DNA from 3 places in the Micrococcus sp. GPGPB33 genome. Region 2 is predicted to be linked to each of the others. Evidence: predicted binding sites of a transcription regulator. Region 2 holds the regulator's gene; each other region holds the start of a gene.
What was found. The regulator HrcA, encoded in region 2, represses chaperone genes, less so after heat shock. The targets are predictions, from matches to a motif close to TTNGCACTCGNNNNNNNCGAGTGCNAA.
Positions count from the first base shown of each region.

Region 1: the regulator HrcA is predicted to act here: its motif matches at 3,903-3,929, upstream of groL (chaperonin GroEL).
Region 3: the regulator HrcA is predicted to act here: its motif matches at 2,021-2,047, upstream of groES (co-chaperone GroES).

Region 1 is NZ_JAQMWO010000002.1:270,159-275,664, reverse strand. Features, by position in the region: gene POD19_RS01330 (threonine/serine exporter family protein) at 1-1,635, shown strand, start outside; gene POD19_RS01325 (uracil-DNA glycosylase) at 1,649-2,326, opposite strand; gene POD19_RS01320 (DUF3263 domain-containing protein) at 2,363-2,707, shown strand; gene POD19_RS01315 (LytR C-terminal domain-containing protein) at 2,711-3,742, shown strand; gene groL (chaperonin GroEL) at 4,063-5,506, shown strand, end outside.
Region 2 is NZ_JAQMWO010000002.1:1,908,326-1,913,831, forward strand. Features, by position in the region: gene hemW (radical SAM family heme chaperone HemW) at 1-625, shown strand, start outside; gene POD19_RS09080 (DUF4870 domain-containing protein) at 641-1,060, opposite strand; gene POD19_RS09085 (DUF3097 family protein) at 1,155-2,015, opposite strand; gene hrcA (heat-inducible transcriptional repressor HrcA) at 2,186-3,199, shown strand; gene dnaJ (molecular chaperone DnaJ) at 3,275-4,408, shown strand; gene POD19_RS09100 (16S rRNA (uracil(1498)-N(3))-methyltransferase) at 4,401-5,165, shown strand; gene POD19_RS09105 (PhoH family protein) at 5,242-5,506, shown strand, end outside.
Region 3 is NZ_JAQMWO010000002.1:1,348,695-1,354,200, forward strand. Features, by position in the region: gene POD19_RS06505 (iron ABC transporter ATP-binding protein) at 1-401, shown strand, start outside; gene POD19_RS06510 (hypothetical protein) at 607-1,584, opposite strand; gene groES (co-chaperone GroES) at 2,224-2,520, shown strand; gene groL (chaperonin GroEL) at 2,629-4,236, shown strand; gene POD19_RS06525 (BCCT family transporter) at 4,358-5,506, shown strand, end outside.

The sequences.
Region 1 (5,506 bases), 1.6 Mb from region 2:
GAGCCGGCAGAGCCGGAGGCGGAGACGCTGCCGGAACCGGCCGCGGACGCGCCCCTGACCGAGCCGCCGCTGTCCGAGCAGGTGCCCACCTCCGTCCTGGCGCCCGCGGAGGCCGACGGCGCCCTGCCCGCCCCGGAGATGATCCCCGAGCCGGACGTCACCGTCCCGGACCCGGTGGTCCCCGTGGGCCCGGCCGAGAAGCGCGGGCGTCGGCGCGGCCGGCGCTCCCGCGAGGTCTTCGTCGAGAACCTGCCGACGCAGGCGCTCGTGCTGGCCGACCGCCTTCACTCCTCGCCGTACGGGCGCCGCATGCGCTCCACGCTGCAGCAGCGCCGCGCGGAGGCGCAGGCCCTTGAGGCCCGCACGACCCTGGACTTCGCGCTCAAGCTGGGCGAGACGATGTTCAGCTTCGGCGCGGCCTCGCTGGACGTGGAGACCTCGATCATCGTGGCCACGCAGGCCTACGGGATCCTCGAGACCGAGGTGGACCTGACCAACCAGTCCATCTCCCTGAACTACGCGCCCGACTCCTCACGCGGCGAGGCCCCGTTCACCCTCCAGCGGGTGGTCCGCTCGTCCTCGGTGAACTTCGAGGGGCTCGTGGCCGTCCACCGGCTCGTCGAGGAGATCGCCGCGGGCGAGGTGGACCGGGCCGAGGCCCAGCGCCGGCTCGTGGAGATCCGGCATCAGCCCAAGCCGTTCCCCGCCGTCTTCGAGGTCCTCTTCTCCGGCGTGTTCGTGGCCTGCTTCGTGCCGTTCATCGGCGGGACCTGGACGGGCGCGGCCCTGGGCATGGTCTCCACCTGGCTGGTCTTCTGGCTCAAGGTCCAGGCGGACAAGGCGCGCTTCCCGGAGATCTTCTCCACGATGTTCGGGGCGATCACGGCCACGGTGATCGCGCTGATGGCCCACGCCCTCGACCTGCCGGTCAACCCGGCGCTGGTGATCGCCGGCGGCATCATGATGCTCCTGCCCACGGCGAGGTTCGTCACCGCGGTGCAGGACGCCATCCACGGCTTCCCGGTGACCGCCGCGGGCCGCTTCCTCTCCGCGCTGCTCGTGTTCGCCGGCGTGATGGCCGGGATCATGATCGCCGTGGGCATCGGGGATCTCGTGGGATTCGAACAGCTGGACCTGGCCGAGGCGGGGACGCTGAGCTATCCGCCGCTGCTGCTGCTGGGCCTCGTGATGGCCGCGGGCATGGCGGACGCGGTGGTGGAGCAGTCGCGGTGGCCCCAGATCCTGGCCTGCGGTCTCGTGTCCGGGGCCGGCTTCGGCGCGTACCTGGCAGCGCAGCAGATCGGGGTCAGCGACCGGCTGGTGCCCGCGGTCGCCGCGGCGGCGGTCGGGTTCCTCGGCCGCCTGGTGGCCCAGCGGCTCGCGGCCCCGGCGCTCGTGATCGTCCTGCCGTCCATGCTGTTCCTGCTTCCCGGACTCACCATGTTCCGGTCCGTCTACGGGTTCACCGTGGAGACCGGGGCCACGCTGCTGGGCGTCGAGGGACTCTTCAACGCCGCGGTCATCGTCGTGGCGATCGCGGCCGGCGTCGCCTTCGGCAACACCCTGGCCAAGCCGATCACCGACCGGATGGGCACGCTGCTGCCCACCGAGCTCGTGATGCACCAGCGCGGCTGACCGGCGGCCCGGCTCAGTCGGGCAGGCGCCAGTCCACCGGCTCCGCGCCGGCCGCCTCGAGGAGCCGGTTCACCCGGCTGAACGGCCGGGAGCCGAAGAACCCGCGGTGGGCGCTCAGGGGCGAGGGATGCGGGGACTCCACGACGCCGGCCCCCGCCGCCGTCAGCAGCGGCGCCATGCGCCGCGCGTCGGCTCCCCACAGCAGCCCCACGAGCGGGGTGCCGCGCGCGCAGAGGGCCCGCACCGCGGCCTCCGTGATCTGCTCCCAGCCGAGGCCGCGGTGGCTGCCGGGTGCGCCGGCCCGCACGCTGAGGGCGCGGTTCAGCAGCAGCACGCCCTGGTCCGTCCACGCGGAGAGGTCGCCGTGGGCAGGCGGGGCGATGCCGAGGTCGTCGTGCAGCTCCCGGTGGATGTTGGCCAGGGAGCGGGGCAGCGGCCGCACGTGGCGGTCCACCGCGAAGCTCAGGCCGATCGGATGGCCCGGCGTCGGGTAGGGGTCCTGGCCCAGCACGAGGACGCGGACGTCCGCGAACGGCTGACGGAACGCCCGCAGGATGTGCTCCGGCGCCGGCAGTACCTGCTCTCCGGCCGCCCGGCGGGCCCGCAGCCGCTCGCCGACCTGCTCGAACGCGGCGGCCTGCGGGGCGAGGGCCGCCTCCCAGCCCGGATCCAGGGGCGCGATGAACTCCATGCCCCGAGGGTAGACCGGGTGGGTACAGTGGCCGCCATGTCCCACCCCACGCCCGTCTCGCCCGATCCGGCCCCGGACGAGGGTGCCGACGCGCGGCCACGGCGGGACGAGCTGACGGACCTGGAGCGTGCGGTCCTGGACCTGGAGGCCGCCACCTGGCGGTACGGCGGGGCCAAGGACCACGCCGTCCGAGAGCGTCTGGGGCTGTCTCCGACCGCCTATTATCAGGTGTTGAACGGATTGCTGGACCGTGAGGCCGCCCTGGCCTACCGACCCCTGCTGGTCACGCGGCTGCTGCGCAAGCGCGGCACCCGCAGCCGGGCCCGGAGGGGACCCGCGGATCCGGCGCCGTCCACGCCCGCTTCCCGCCAGGAGAACTGACCCATGGCCTACCAGCCCGACCGCTTCGACGAGGTCCCCGAGTACACGGACCAGCGCGGCGCGCACCGCGAGTCCTTCGCCGCTGCCGGCGCGACCGCCGCGGGCGGGGGTCGCCGCCTGAGCCCGCTGCTCTGGGTGGCCGGCCTCGTCCTGCTCGCCGGCCTGTTCGTGGGCGTCGTCCTGCCGTGGCTCACCGGCGACCGCTCCGAGCCCGTCGCCGCCGAGAGCTCGACGACGGCCCCGGCGGTCGAGCCGTCGCCGTCGCCGTCGACGTCGTCCGAGTCCTCCTCGGCGTCCTCCGCGTCGGCGTCGACTGCATCCGCGACCGAGTCCGCCACCCCGTCCGAGGACACGGCGGAGGCGTCCCGTTCCGCGGCCGCGGCCGAGTCCTCGCGGGCGGCGCAGGAGGCGGCCGCCGCCGAGGCCGCCGAGTCCTCCCGAGCCGCCGCCGAGGCCGCCGAGGCCGCCGAGTCGTCCCGTGCCGCCGCCGCGGCACAGGCGGCGGAGGCCTCGCGTTCCGAGGCCGCCGCGCAGTCCGCAGAGGCGTCTCGGTCGGCGGCGGCCGCCCAGGCGGCGGAGTCCTCGCGCGCCGCCGCGTCCCGTTCGGCCGCCCAGGCGGCGGAGTCCTCGCGCGCCGCCGCGTCCCGTTCGGCCGCCCAGGCGGCGGAGTCCTCGCGCGCCGCCGCGTCCCGTTCGGCCGCCGCGGCGGACGCCTCGCGCTCGCAGTCCGCGGCCGCGTCGAGCTCTCGTGCGGCCGCGCAGTCCGCGGCCGTGCGCGGCACCCACGTCACCGTGTACAACGCGACCCGTACCCAGGGCCTCGCCGCCTCCTACGCGCAGCGGCTCACGAGCGCCGGCTACACCTCGGTGGACGCGAAGAACTGGAGCGGCTACGGCATCCAGTCCTCCACCGTCCTGTACAACGGCTCGGCCAACAAGGCCGCCGCCGAGGCGGTCGGCAAGGAGCTCGGCTTCCCGGTCATGCAGACCCCGAACCTGCAGGTGAACGGCGTCGCGGTGGTCGTCACCGGCTGACCCGCCCGCCGTGCGGCCGTGCCGGACGCGCACCCTTCCCGGCCCCCCGGCGGGGCGCCTCCCGAGGCGTTCTGCCGGGGGCCGTCCGCCGTCCGCGGAAGAGCGGGCTCCCGCACCGCGGACCCTTTGCACTCTCCCGGTGCGAGTGCTCATAATGGGGTTAGCACTCCGAAGGCGCGACTGCCAGCCGTACCCCGGTCGGTCCGGCGCCGTGGAGGAGGACCTGTCCACCGATGAGGCCCCCAGGGGCCGTCCGTCGCGGGCATCGGCGCGGGTCAGCCACCAGAAGTAGGAAGCCGACGTCCAGAAAGGACCTGCACATGGCCAAGACCATCGCATTCGACGAAGAGGCCCGCCGCGGCCTGGAGAAGGGCCTGAACACCCTGGCCGACGCCGTGAAGGTGACCCTCGGCCCCCGCGGCCGCAACGTGGTGCTGGAGAAGAAGTGGGGCGCCCCCACCATCACCAACGACGGCGTCTCCATCGCCAAGGAGATCGAGCTCGAGGACCCGTACGAGAAGATCGGCGCGGAGCTCGTCAAGGAGGTCGCCAAGAAGACCGACGACGTCGCCGGCGACGGCACCACCACCGCCACCGTGCTGGCCCAGGCGCTGGTCCGCGAGGGCCTGCGCAACGTGGCCGCGGGCGCCGACCCGCTGTCCCTGAAGCGCGGCATCGAGAAGGCCGTGGAGGCCGTCACCTCTGAGCTGCTCTCCGCCTCCCGCGAGATCGAGACCAAGGACCAGATCGCGGCCACCGCCTCGATCTCCGCCGCGGACAAGCAGATCGGCTCCCTCATCGCCGAGGCCCTGGACAAGGTCGGCAAGGAGGGCGTCATCACCGTCGAGGAGTCCAACACCTTCGGCCTCGAGCTCGAGCTCGAGCTCACCGAGGGCATGCGCTTCGACAAGGGCTACATCTCCGGTTACTTCGTGACCGACGCGGACCGCCAGGAGGCCGTCCTCGAGGATCCCTACATCCTCATCGTCAACTCGAAGATCTCCTCCGTGAAGGACATGGTGGCGATCCTCGAGAAGGTCATGCAGTCGGGCAAGCCGCTGCTGATCATCGCCGAGGACGTCGAGGGCGAGGCCCTGGCCACCCTCGTGGTCAACAAGATCCGCGGCACCTTCAAGTCCGTGGCCGTGAAGGCCCCGGGCTTCGGTGACCGCCGCAAGGCCATGCTCGCCGACATCGCCATCCTCACCGGCGGCCAGGTCATCTCCTCCGAGGTGGGCCTGTCCCTGGAGAACGCCACCCTCGACCTGCTGGGCTCCGCCCGCAAGGTGGTCATCACCAAGGACGAGACCACCATCGTGGAGGGTGGCGGCGACGCCGAGCAGATCGCCGGCCGCGTGGCACAGATCCGCTCCGAGATCGAGAACACCGACTCGGACTACGACCGCGAGAAGCTGCAGGAGCGCCTCGCCAAGCTGGCCGGCGGCGTGGCCGTCATCAAGGCCGGCGCGGCCACCGAGGTGGAGCTCAAGGAGCGCAAGCACCGCATCGAGGACGCCGTGCGCAACGCCAAGGCCGCGGTGGAGGAGGGCATCGTCGCCGGCGGCGGCGTGGCCCTGATCCAGGCCGGCGCCAAGGCGTTCGGCGGCCTGCAGCTCGAGGGCGACGAGGCCACCGGCGCGAACATCGTCAAGGTCGCCATCGAGGCCCCGCTGAAGCAGATCGCCTTCAACGCGGGCCTGGAGCCCGGCGTCGTGGCGGACAAGGTCAAGACCCTCGACGACGGCCACGGCCTGAACGCCGCCA
Region 2 (5,506 bases):
CGTCGCCCTGGCCCCGGACCACGTGAGCGCGTACTCGCTGATCGTGGAGGAGGGCACCAAGCTCGGGGCCCAGGTGGCCCGCGGCGAGGTGGCGGACGTGGACCCCGACGACCAGGCGGACAAGTACCTGCTCGCCGAGGAGCTGCTCGGCGCCGCCGGCTACCGCTGGTACGAGGTGTCCAACTGGGCGCGGGACCCGCGGGGGTCCGGGGTCCACCGCGCGCGGCACAACGTGGCGTACTGGGAGGACCAGGACTGGTGGGGGATCGGCCCGGGAGCGCACTCGCACCTCGCCGGCGTCCGGTTCTGGAACGCCAAGCACCCCGCCGCCTACGCGCAGCGGCTGGCCACGGGGGTCACCCCCGCCGTGGGCCGCGAGCGGCCCGACGCCGACGCGCGGCGACTCGAGCGCATCATGCTCGCGGTGCGCACGGTGGACGGGCTCCGGACCGCGGAGCTCGTCTCGGAGACGCCGGGGGAGGCCGCGCGGATCCGCGGGGCGATCGCCGAACTCATCGCCGCGGGCCTGCTGGACGGGCTCGCCGCCGTGGACGGCCGCATCATCCCGACGCTCGAGGGGCGGCTGCGCAACGACGCGATCGTCCGGGCGCTGGCCGGCTTCTGACCGGCCGGCCCCAAGTCAGCGCAGGATGCGCAGGTTGAACGGGTACCGGAACGGACGGCCCTTGGACACGTGCGAGGCGCCCATCACGCCGTAGACCGCCATGGCGGCCCACGTGAGCGCGCCGAGGATCGCGAAGATCGGGCCGACCACCGGCAGCAGGGACAGGAAGAAGAACAGGAGCGTGATGAGCGTGGGCGGCCCGGAGAAGTTCAGGGCCTCGCGCGACTCCTGCGAGGTGAACGGGCCGCGGTCGCGGTAGAGCAGCCACACGACCAGCGGGCCGAGCACGCCGAACGCCAGACTGAGGTGGGCCAGCGCCGCGCGGTCACGGTCCTGCTTCGCCGTGAGCGGGGCGCCGCGGCCGCCGGCCGAGACGAGCCAGGCGGGCGGGCCGTGGCCGGTGCGGCCGGCGTCGGGCTGCGCGCGGGTGTTCACGAGGGGCTCCTCCTGGATCGCGGGACCCGCGCGCCGGGGACCGGGCGCAGGGCATGGGCCAGCATAGCGCGGGCGGGCGGGGGCCGCGCCGAGATCAGTGCTCGGGTGCGGCGGTGAGGAAGTCGATGAGCTCCTCCACGCGGCCCAGCAGGGACGGCTCGAGGTCCGCGTACGTGGTGACGTGGGAGAGCAGCCGCTTCCACCCCAGCCCCGTGGCCTCCTTGCTCCCGTGCGGCCAGCCCAGTCCCCGCAGGATCCCCGTCTTCCAGTCCTGCCCCTTCGGCACGACGGGCCACGCGGGGATGCCGAGGACGGAGGGCTTGATGACCTGCCAGACGTCCACGTAGGGGTGACCGAGGATGAGCACGTTGCCCGCGGCCCCCGGCACGCGCATGGCCTCGGCCGCGAGGCGCTCCTCCTTGGACCCGGTGACGAGATGGTCCACGAGGATCCCGAGCCGGCGCCGCGGACCGGGGGCGAACGCACGGATCGCCCCGGCGAGGTCGTCCACGCCGTGCAGGGGCTCCACGACGATGCCCTCGAGGCGCAGGTCCTCGCCCCACACCTTCTCCACCAGCTCGGCGTCGTGCACGCCCTCCACCCAGATGCGAGAGGCGCGGGCGGTGCGGGCCCGCGCCCCCTCGACCCGTCGCGAGCCGGAGGCGGTGCGGGCCGGCGCCGCCGGGGCCGCGGCGGTCGGGGGGACCAGGGTCACGGGCTCGCCGTCGATCCAGAAGCCGCCGCCGAGGGGGAAGCCGCGGCGCACGCCGCGGCGGTCCTCCAGGACCACCACGTGCACGCCGCCGGAGCGCTCGATGCCGATCACGGCCCCGGTGAACCCGGAGGCCACGTCCTCGACCACCGTGCCGGGGGTGGCGGGCACATCGGGGACGGTCCGGGCGGGGCGGCGCGTCAGGTCGTCGTGGCCCGCGGGGCCCCAGCTGCTCCAGTCCATGGGAGAGCACGGTAGCAACGGGGGCGGGCGATCACCGTGAGCGAAGCCGTGCGGGCCGGTCGGGTCGTCCCCCGGGTCGGACGGTAGCATTGGCACTTGACCCGCCGGAGTGCCAGCCAGGGGCACCTCCGGGGTCGCCCCGGATCCCGACGGACCAGAGGAGGACCGAGATGTCGGAGCAGCCCCGCCGCCTGCAGGTGCTCCAGGCGATCGTGGAGGACTACGTGGCGCTGCGCGAGCCCGTGGGCTCCAAGGCGCTCGTGGAACGGCACGCCCTGGGCGTGTCCTCCGCGACCGTGCGCAACGACATGGCTGCGCTCGAGGAGGAGGGCCTCATCGTGGCCCCGCACACCTCCGCCGGGCGCGTCCCCACGGACAAGGGCTACCGCGTGTTCGTCGACCGCCTCTCCGAGGTGAAGCCGCTGTCCCCCGCCGAGCGCCGGGCCGTGCGGACCCTGCTGGACCCGGAGACGGACACCGAGCACATGATGGAGTCCACGGTGCGCCTCCTGGCCCAGCTGACCCAGCAGGTCGCCGTCGCGCAGTTCCCCCACGAGGACGGCTCCACGATCCGCCACCTCGAACTGGTCTCCCTCACACCCACGCGCGTGCTCGTGGTCCTCATCCTGTCCACGGGACGGGTGGACCAGCGGCACGCCGTGCTGGACCGTCCGGTCGAGGAGGCGGAGCTGTCCGTGCTCCGCGGCCTCCTGCTGGACGCCCTGCTGGGGCTCGGTCCGGTGCAGGCGGCCACCGTGGTGGACGACGTCGTCACCCGGGTCCGCCCGGAGCACCAGCAGTCCGCCGCCCTCGTGGCCGCGGCCGTCCACGACCTGCTCGAGGCCGGTCGGCAGGACCGCATCGTCCTGGCCGGCACCGCCAACCTGGCCCGCTCCCCGGGGGACTTCGGCGCGTCCATCGGGCCGATCCTGGAGGCGCTCGAGGAGCAGGTGGTGCTGCTGCGCCTGCTCACGGAGATGGAGCAGGACGCCCACGGGGTGTCCGTGCGGATCGGGTCCGAGAACGTCGGATCGCTCGCGGACACCTCGGTGGTCGCAGCCGCCTACGGCCCCGGCGCCGTGGCGAAGGTCGGTGTCATCGGTCCGACCCGGATGGACTATCCGGGCACCATGGCCGCCGTCCGGGCGATCGCCCGCTATCTCTCCCGCATCCTGACCACCTGACGCGCCTCCGCGCGTCCTGGCGGGCCCCGTCCCGCATCGCCCCACGTCCCGCTCTCCCCGAGAGGAATCCCCACCGTGACCGACCACTACGAGACGCTCGGCGTCAGCCGTGACGCCAGCACCGAGGAGATCCGCCGCGCCTACCGCAAGCTCGCGCGCACCCATCACCCGGACGTCAACCCCGACCCGGAGGCGGCCGAGCAGTTCAAGCGCATCTCCCACGCCTACGAGGTGCTCTCGGACGAGGGCCGGCGCCGGGCCTACGACACGACGGGCAATGAGAACGGCCAGGCCGGCTTCCCGGGCGGCTTCGGCGGGGCGGGCGGCTTCGGGGGCTTCGCCGACATCTTCGAGACCTTCATGAACGCCGCCGGCCAGGGCGGCCGCGGCGGCCCCGCCAGCCGCGCCCGCCGCGGCCAGGACGCCCTCGTGACCGCGCGGATCGACCTGCGCGACGCCGTCTTCGGCGGCGAGCAGACGATCGAGTTGGACACGGCCGTGCGCTGCGATCGGTGTGAGGGCTCGTGCTGCGAGCCCGGCACCCAGCCGGAGACCTGCCAGACCTGCCACGGCCACGGCATGATCCAGCGCCCCGTGCGGTCGCTGCTGGGCACCGTCATGGCCACCGAGGCCTGCCCCGCCTGCCAGGGGTTCGGCACCGTCATCCCGACGCCCTGCCACGAGTGCGACGGGCAGGGCCGCGTCCGCACCCGGACGCCGCTGACCCTGCGCATCCCCGCGGGCGTGGACGACGGCACCCGCATCCACCTCGCCGGCCGCGGCGAGGCCGGCCCGGGCGGCGGCCCGAACGGGGACCTCTACGTGGAGATCGCGGTCCGCCCGGACGAGACCTTCCGCCGCGAGGGCGACCACCTGGCCACCACCGTGACCGTCCCCATGGCCGCCGCGGCCCTGGGCACCACCGTCACGCTGGACACCCTGGACGGCACGCAGTCCGTCAGCCTGGACCCGGGCGTGCAGTCCGGCCACGTCGAGGTCCTCCACGGCCTGGGCGTCGGCCGCCTGCGCGGGCAGGGCCGAGGCGACCTCAAGGTGGACGTGGTGGTCACCACGCCCACCGACCTGGACGAAGAGCAGCGCCAGCTCCTGGAGCGCCTGGCCGAGGTGCGCGGCGAGGAGGTCGTGCACGGCGCACCCCAGGCCAAGGGCATGTTCGCTCGGCTGCGGGAGAACCTGAGGAATCTGTGACCGCCCCCTGTTCCACCTCGAGCCGGGCGCCCTGGCCGGCGCGAGCGCCGGCGCGGAGGTCGTCTTCGGCGGCCCCGAGGCCCGACACGCCGCCGCGGCCATGCGCCTGGCCCTCGGGGAGGCCGTGCTCCTGGCCGACGGGTCGGGCACGCTCGGCCACGGCACCGTGCTCGCGGCCGCCCCGGACGCGGTGTCCGTGCGGCTGGACGCGGTGGCGGAGGAGCCGGCGCCCACCCCGGCGCTCGTGCTCGTCCAGGCCCTCGCCAAGGGCGACCGGGACCTCATGGCGGTCCAGGCCGCCGTCGAGCTCGGCGTGGACGCCGTGGTGCCCTGGGAGGCGGAGCGCTCGATCGTCCGCTGGAAGGGCCCCAAGGCCGCCAAGGCCCGCCAGAAGTGGGCGGACACGGCCCGCGCGGCCGCCAAGCAGGCGCGTCGCGCCCGGGTGCCCGCGGTCCGAGACCACGTCTCCGGGACGGCGGTCGCCGGGCTGGCCCGGGACGACGACGGCGGCCGGCTCGTCCTCGTGCTGCACGAGGACGCGGAGCACGGGGTGTCCGCGGTGCCCGCGGAGCGACTCTCCGCGGCCGCCGAGATCGCCGTCGTCGTGGGTCCCGAGGGCGGGATCGGCCCGGCCGAGCTCGAGGCCTGCGTGGCCGCGGGGGCCGTGCCGGTGCGGCTCGGCCCGCACGTGCTGCGCGCCTCCACGGCCGGCCCCGCCGCCCTCGCCGTGCTCCAGCACCGGCTCGGCCGCTGGTGAGCCCCGGCAGGACGACGCGCCGACGCCTAGACTGGACGGGACGTCCCGCCCCCACGACCCCGAGGTGATCCGCCCCATCGTGACCGTGCCCCCCACGACCCCGACCCCGCCCGCCACCGCGCACGAGGGGGTCGCGTTCGAGACCGCCGACCTCATGGTCCGCACGCTCGGACCGCAGGACGCCCTGCTGCGGATCCTCGGCGGCGTGTTCCCCACCGTGGACGTCACGGTCCGCGACCAGCGACTGGACCTGGCCGGGCCGGTGGCCGACGTGGCCTCGGTGCGGCGCGTCGTCGAGGACCTGCGCTCGATCGCCCGCCGCGACCAGGCCGTCACCCCCG
Region 3 (5,506 bases), 560 kb from region 2:
CGATCGACTTCCTCAACCTCGGCCCGTTCGAGAACCGGTACCTCGACCAGCTCTCGGGCGGCCAGCGGCAGCGCGCGTACGTGGCGATGGTGCTGGCGCAGAACACCGAGTACGTGCTGCTGGACGAGCCGCTGAACAACCTGGACATGCAGCACTCGGTGCAGATGATGCAGCAGTTGCGCCGGGCCGCCGACGAGCTGGGCCGGACCGTGGTGATCGTGCTGCACGACATCAACTTCGCCGCCCACTACGCCGACCGGATCGTGGCCATGGGCGACGGCCAGGTGGTGGAGACCGGCACCCCGGCCGAGATCCTGCGCCCTGAGGTGCTGGAGCGGATCTTCAAGACCCCCTGCAGCGTGGTGGACGGACCGCACGGGCCGCTGGCCGTGTACTACTGAGCGGGGCGACGGTGAGGCCGGCCCGGGTCGGTCCGGGCGGGGGTCGGGTGCCCGGCCGACGCGAGCGTTCCGTGGGCAGAACCCGCCGGGTCTCGCCTTCCGGGGGCAGAACCCGCGTGTTTCCAGGTTCCGTGGGCAGAAGCACCCTCGCTTCTGCCCACGGAACCCCTGCGCATGGACGGCAGGGCCATACGCGACGACGACGTCAGGCATCCCAGCCGTTCGAGACCTGTGCCCGTCGTCTGAGGACGGCCTCGATCACCCGCGCGTATCCCTCGCCGACGTCCCGGCTCGTGACGTGCAGGGTCATCTGCCCACGCTCCGCGTAGTACTGGTCTCGCCGGGCGTCCCGGGCGTGTTGCTCGGCACTCCGGTGCACCTCGCCGTCGTACTGGAGGACGAGCCGGCAGTCCTCGAACCACAGATCGGCCTCGGGGGCGTCCCGCCGCCCGGGGTCGAACACGTGCTGCAGCGTCGGCTCGCCCAGCCCCGCCTCGACGAGCGCCAGCCTCAGCCGGGTCTCCTGCGGCGAGTCGGCACCCACCCGTACGCGCTCGAGCGCCGCCGTCGCCCGCGGTCTTCCGACGAACCGCCCGAGCGGCCGCATCGCCTCGTGCAGCGCGGTGACCGTGGTGATGGGAGGCCGCCGGCCGCGCGGGGACCAGGGGTGACGGACCAGGTGGTCACCCGCCGACACGAGGGATGCCTCGTCCCAGGGGTGGCCGATCGAGCACAGATCGAGCCAGGTCCGTTCCGGCGTCGTCACCCGTAGCCCGAGCACGGAGGTGACGTGGCCGGCGGGCAGGGGTCTGCGGTGCTCCATGACGCCGGGGATCCGCGCCCGTGCGGTGCCGCGGTGCAACGTGATCTCGACGGCGGCGCGTCGCGTGGCCCCGCCCGGGGGAAGCGGGAGGCCGTGGAGGTGCGCCGCCGTCTCGTGGGAGAGAACGGCGTCGGGACGGGACCGCAGGAGGGCGGTCAGCAGGTCGAGGCCGACCCCGTGGTGCGGCGGCGGGAGCCCGGCAGACTCCCAGGTGCGCAGCGGCATGTCACGGCGACGGTGGATGCCGCGGGCGAGGCGGAGGACGTCGGACCGCCGCACCCGGCTGGGCGGCAGACCGCGTTCGAGCACGTCGCGGGTGGTGAAGACGGGGACGAGGGGGAGATCGGGGGCGAAGGACATGGGTCGACCTTGACGCGGTCGGCCTGACGACGGCCGGGCGGGCCGCGTGTCTGTGCACACCGGCGCGGGGTGGGCCGGCTGTGCAGGACTCGGCGGCGGCCGGTTGTCCCGCCGGGACGACGTCGTCATGGCTCGGTGGGCAGAACTGCGAGGAGTTCCGCCCACGCAACATCCGTGGGCAGAAGAGAGGGCGCTTCTGCCCACGGAGACCGAAAACCTGCGGATGCTGCCCACGCGACGGGCGGGGGTGCGGTTTCTGCCCACGGAGGGTGGCGAGGGGGGGAGGGTGGGGAGTGGGGGGAGGGACAGGTTGCGGGCCGCAGTCGTGACCACTCCGCGTGCTCTTGGGCTCGGAACCCGCCCCGCCCGCCGCCCCACGGCATCCCACCGCACCGCGCCCCGCGCCCTCCGCCCACGGCGGACGGCGGGGACACGGCTGGCACTCATGTTGAAGGAGTGCCAGAACCCGGAGTAGAGTGGGCACTGGCACTCGGGGGTACCGGGTGCCAATGCCCGAGGTGGACCGTCCGGCACCGCGACGACGGAGGGTCTGACGCCCGTGGCGCACCCGCAGACCACAGCATCAGCGGTCCGGCGAGCCCGCCGGAGCCGCACGTCGACGAAGAAGGAGTGTGCAGCATGTCTGTCTCCATCAAGCCCCTTGAGGATCGCATCGTTGTCCGCCCCCTGGAGGCCGAGCAGACCACCGCGTCGGGCCTCGTGATCCCGGACACCGCCAAGGAGAAGCCGCAGGAGGGCCAGGTCGTGGCCGTGGGCCCGGGCCGGGTCGCCGAGAACGGCAACCGCGTGCCGGTCGACGTCGCCGAGGGTGACGTGGTGCTGTACTCCAAGTACGGCGGCACCGAGGTCAAGGTCGGCGGCGAGGAGTACCTGGTGCTCTCCGCCCGCGACGTGCTGGCCGTCGTCACCAAGTGACCCCGCCGCGACGGGCCCGGTGAGCGGCGCGCACCGCACCGGTGCGCGCGCCCCGGGCCCCTCGCGTCCCCGCACCCCCTGACTCCCTGAACGAAAGGAGCGTCCGTCATGGCCAAGCAGCTGGCTTTCAACGACGACGCACGCCGCGCCCTCCAGGCCGGCATCGACAAGCTCGCCGACACCGTCAAGGTCACCCTCGGCCCCAAGGGCCGCAATGTGGTGCTCGACAAGGCGTGGGGCGCCCCCACCATCACCAACGACGGCGTCACGATCGCCCGTGAGGTGGAGCTGGAGGACCCGTACGAGAACATGGGCGCCCAGCTCGCCAAGGAGGTCGCCACCAAGACCAACGACATCGCGGGCGACGGCACCACCACCGCCACCGTGCTGGCCCAGGCGCTCGTGAACGAGGGCATGCGCCAGGTCGCCGCCGGCGCCGCGCCGGGCGAGGTCAAGAAGGGCATCGAGGTGGCCGTGGCCGCCGTCGAGCGGCGCCTGCAGGAGAACGCCCGCCCGGTCGAGGGCCAGGAGGTGGCCCACGTGGCCGCCATCTCGGCCCAGAACGACGAGGTCGGCGAGCTGCTGGCCCGCGCGTTCGACACGGTCGGCACCGACGGCGTCATCACCATCGAGGAGTCCTCCACGACCTCCACCGAGCTGGACGTCACCGAGGGCATGCAGTTCGACAAGGGCTTCCTGTCCCCGTACATGGTCACCGACGCCGAGCGTCAGGAGGCCGTGCTCGAGGACGCCTACGTCCTGATCAACTCGGGCAAGATCTCCAACGTACAGGAGCTGCTGCCCCTGCTGGAGAAGGTCCTGCAGGCCAACAAGCCGCTGTTCGTGATCGCCGAGGACATCGAGGGCGAGGCCCTGTCCACCCTCGTGGTGAACAAGATCCGCGGCACCCTGAACGTCGTGGCCGTCAAGGCCCCGGGCTTCGGCGACCGCCGCAAGGCCATGATGCAGGACATCGCGATCCTCACCGGCGCCCAGGTCGTCTCCCCGGACCTCGGCATGAAGCTCGAGCAGGCCGACCTGGACGTGCTCGGCTCCGCCCGCCGCATCACCGTCACCAAGGACGAGACCACCATCGTCGACGGCGGCGGTGCGGCCGAGGACGTCGAGGCCCGGGTCGCCCAGATCAAGGCCGAGTCCGCCGCGACCGACTCCGACTGGGACCGCGAGAAGCTCCAGGAGCGCCTCGCCAAGCTCTCCGGCGGCATCGGCGTGATCCGCGTGGGCGCCGCCACCGAGGTGGAGCTCAAGGAGCGCAAGCACCGCATCGAGGACGCCGTGTCCTCGACCCGCGCCGCCCTCGAGGAGGGCATCGTGGCCGGCGGGGGCACCGCGCTCATCAACGCGCTGACCGCGCTCGACACCGACGCCGACGTCCAGGCCCTGACCGGCGACGCCGCCGTGGGCGTGGACATCGTCCGCAAGGCCCTGAAGCAGCCGCTGCGCTGGATCGCCCAGAACGCGGGCGAGGACGGCTACGTGGTGGTCTCCAAGGTCGCCGAGCTGGAGCCGAACCACGGCTTCAACGCGAAGACCGGCGTCTACGGCGACCTGATCGCCGACGGCGTGATCGACCCGGTCAAGGTGACCCGCTCCGCGCTGGCCAACGCCGCCTCCATCGCGGCCCTCGTGCTGACCACCGAGACCCTCGTGGCGGACAAGCCCGCCGAGGAGGACGAGGCCGGCCACCAGCACTGACCCCTCCGTCGGCCCTGACGCGGCCGGCTGTCGACGACGGCCCCTCGCCCGCCCGGGTGAGGGGCCGTCGTCGTGCGGGCGGGAGACGCCGGCCGTCCGGGGTGCCCTCTATGGTGTGCCCATGGACACACCCACGCCGCCCCGTCCCACCGGGTCCCACACGACCCGGACCCCGGCCCGGCCACGGCTGCGCCGCTTCGTCCGCGAGTTCTCCTATCCGCACGGCATCCACCCGGCCCTCGTGCCGGGCGTGTCCGTGGAGGACCGCCGGGTGCGCTACGGCGTGGACCGGGTGATCCTCGCCGTCGTCGGCCTGCTGGTGGTCGGCTTCGTGGTGTGGGGCGTGCTGCAGCCGGACGCCGTGCTGGCCGTCTCGAGCGCGGCCCTCGACTGGGTGATGCTCCACGCCGGCTGGCTGTTCGCCCTGCTGGCCATCGGGATGGTGGTGTTCCTGCTGGCCCTGGCGTTCTCCCGGTACGGCGAGATCCCGCTGGGACTGGACGGGGAGAAGCCGGAGTACTCCACGGCGAGCTGGTCGGCCATGCTCTTCGCGGCCGGCATCGGCATCGGCATCATCTTCTTCGGCCCGTACGAGCCGCTGACCTACTACCTGGCCCCGCGCCCGGGGGCGTACGAGGCGGCGAGCGAGGAGGCGGTGACGGGCGCGCTGGCCCAGGCCGCGCTGCACTGGGGCGTGAACGCGTGGGCGATCTACGCGGTCGTCGGCCTGTCGGTCGGCTACGTGTCCTACCGCCGGGGCCGGGTGCCGCTGATGAGCTCCATCATCGCGCCGCTGTTCGGCGACTCCCAGCGCAGCGACTCCGTCGGGACGCGCCTGATCGACGGGCTCGCGATCATCGCCACACTGTTCGGCACGGCGGCCTCGCTGGGCATCGGCGCCCTGCAGATCGGCCGGGGCGTGGAGATCGTCTCGGGCTGGTCGGCGCCGGGGAACACGGTGGCGCTGGGGATCATCGTGGTGCTCACGATCGGCACCATCTTCTCGGCGGTGTCCGGTGTGGCCCGCGGCATCCGGTGGCTGTCCAACATCAACATGCTGCTCGCCCTCGGCCTGGCGCTGTTCTTCTTCGTCGTCGGCCCGACGGCGTTCCTGCTGAACATCGTGCCCGGCGTCCTGATGGACTACGTCTCCTCCGCCCCGGACGCCCTCGGCGCCTCGATGGCCGAGGGGGAGGACATGCAGGAGTTCCTCTCCAGCTGGACGATCTTCTACTGGGCGTGGTGGGTCAGCTGGGCCCCGTTCGTGGGC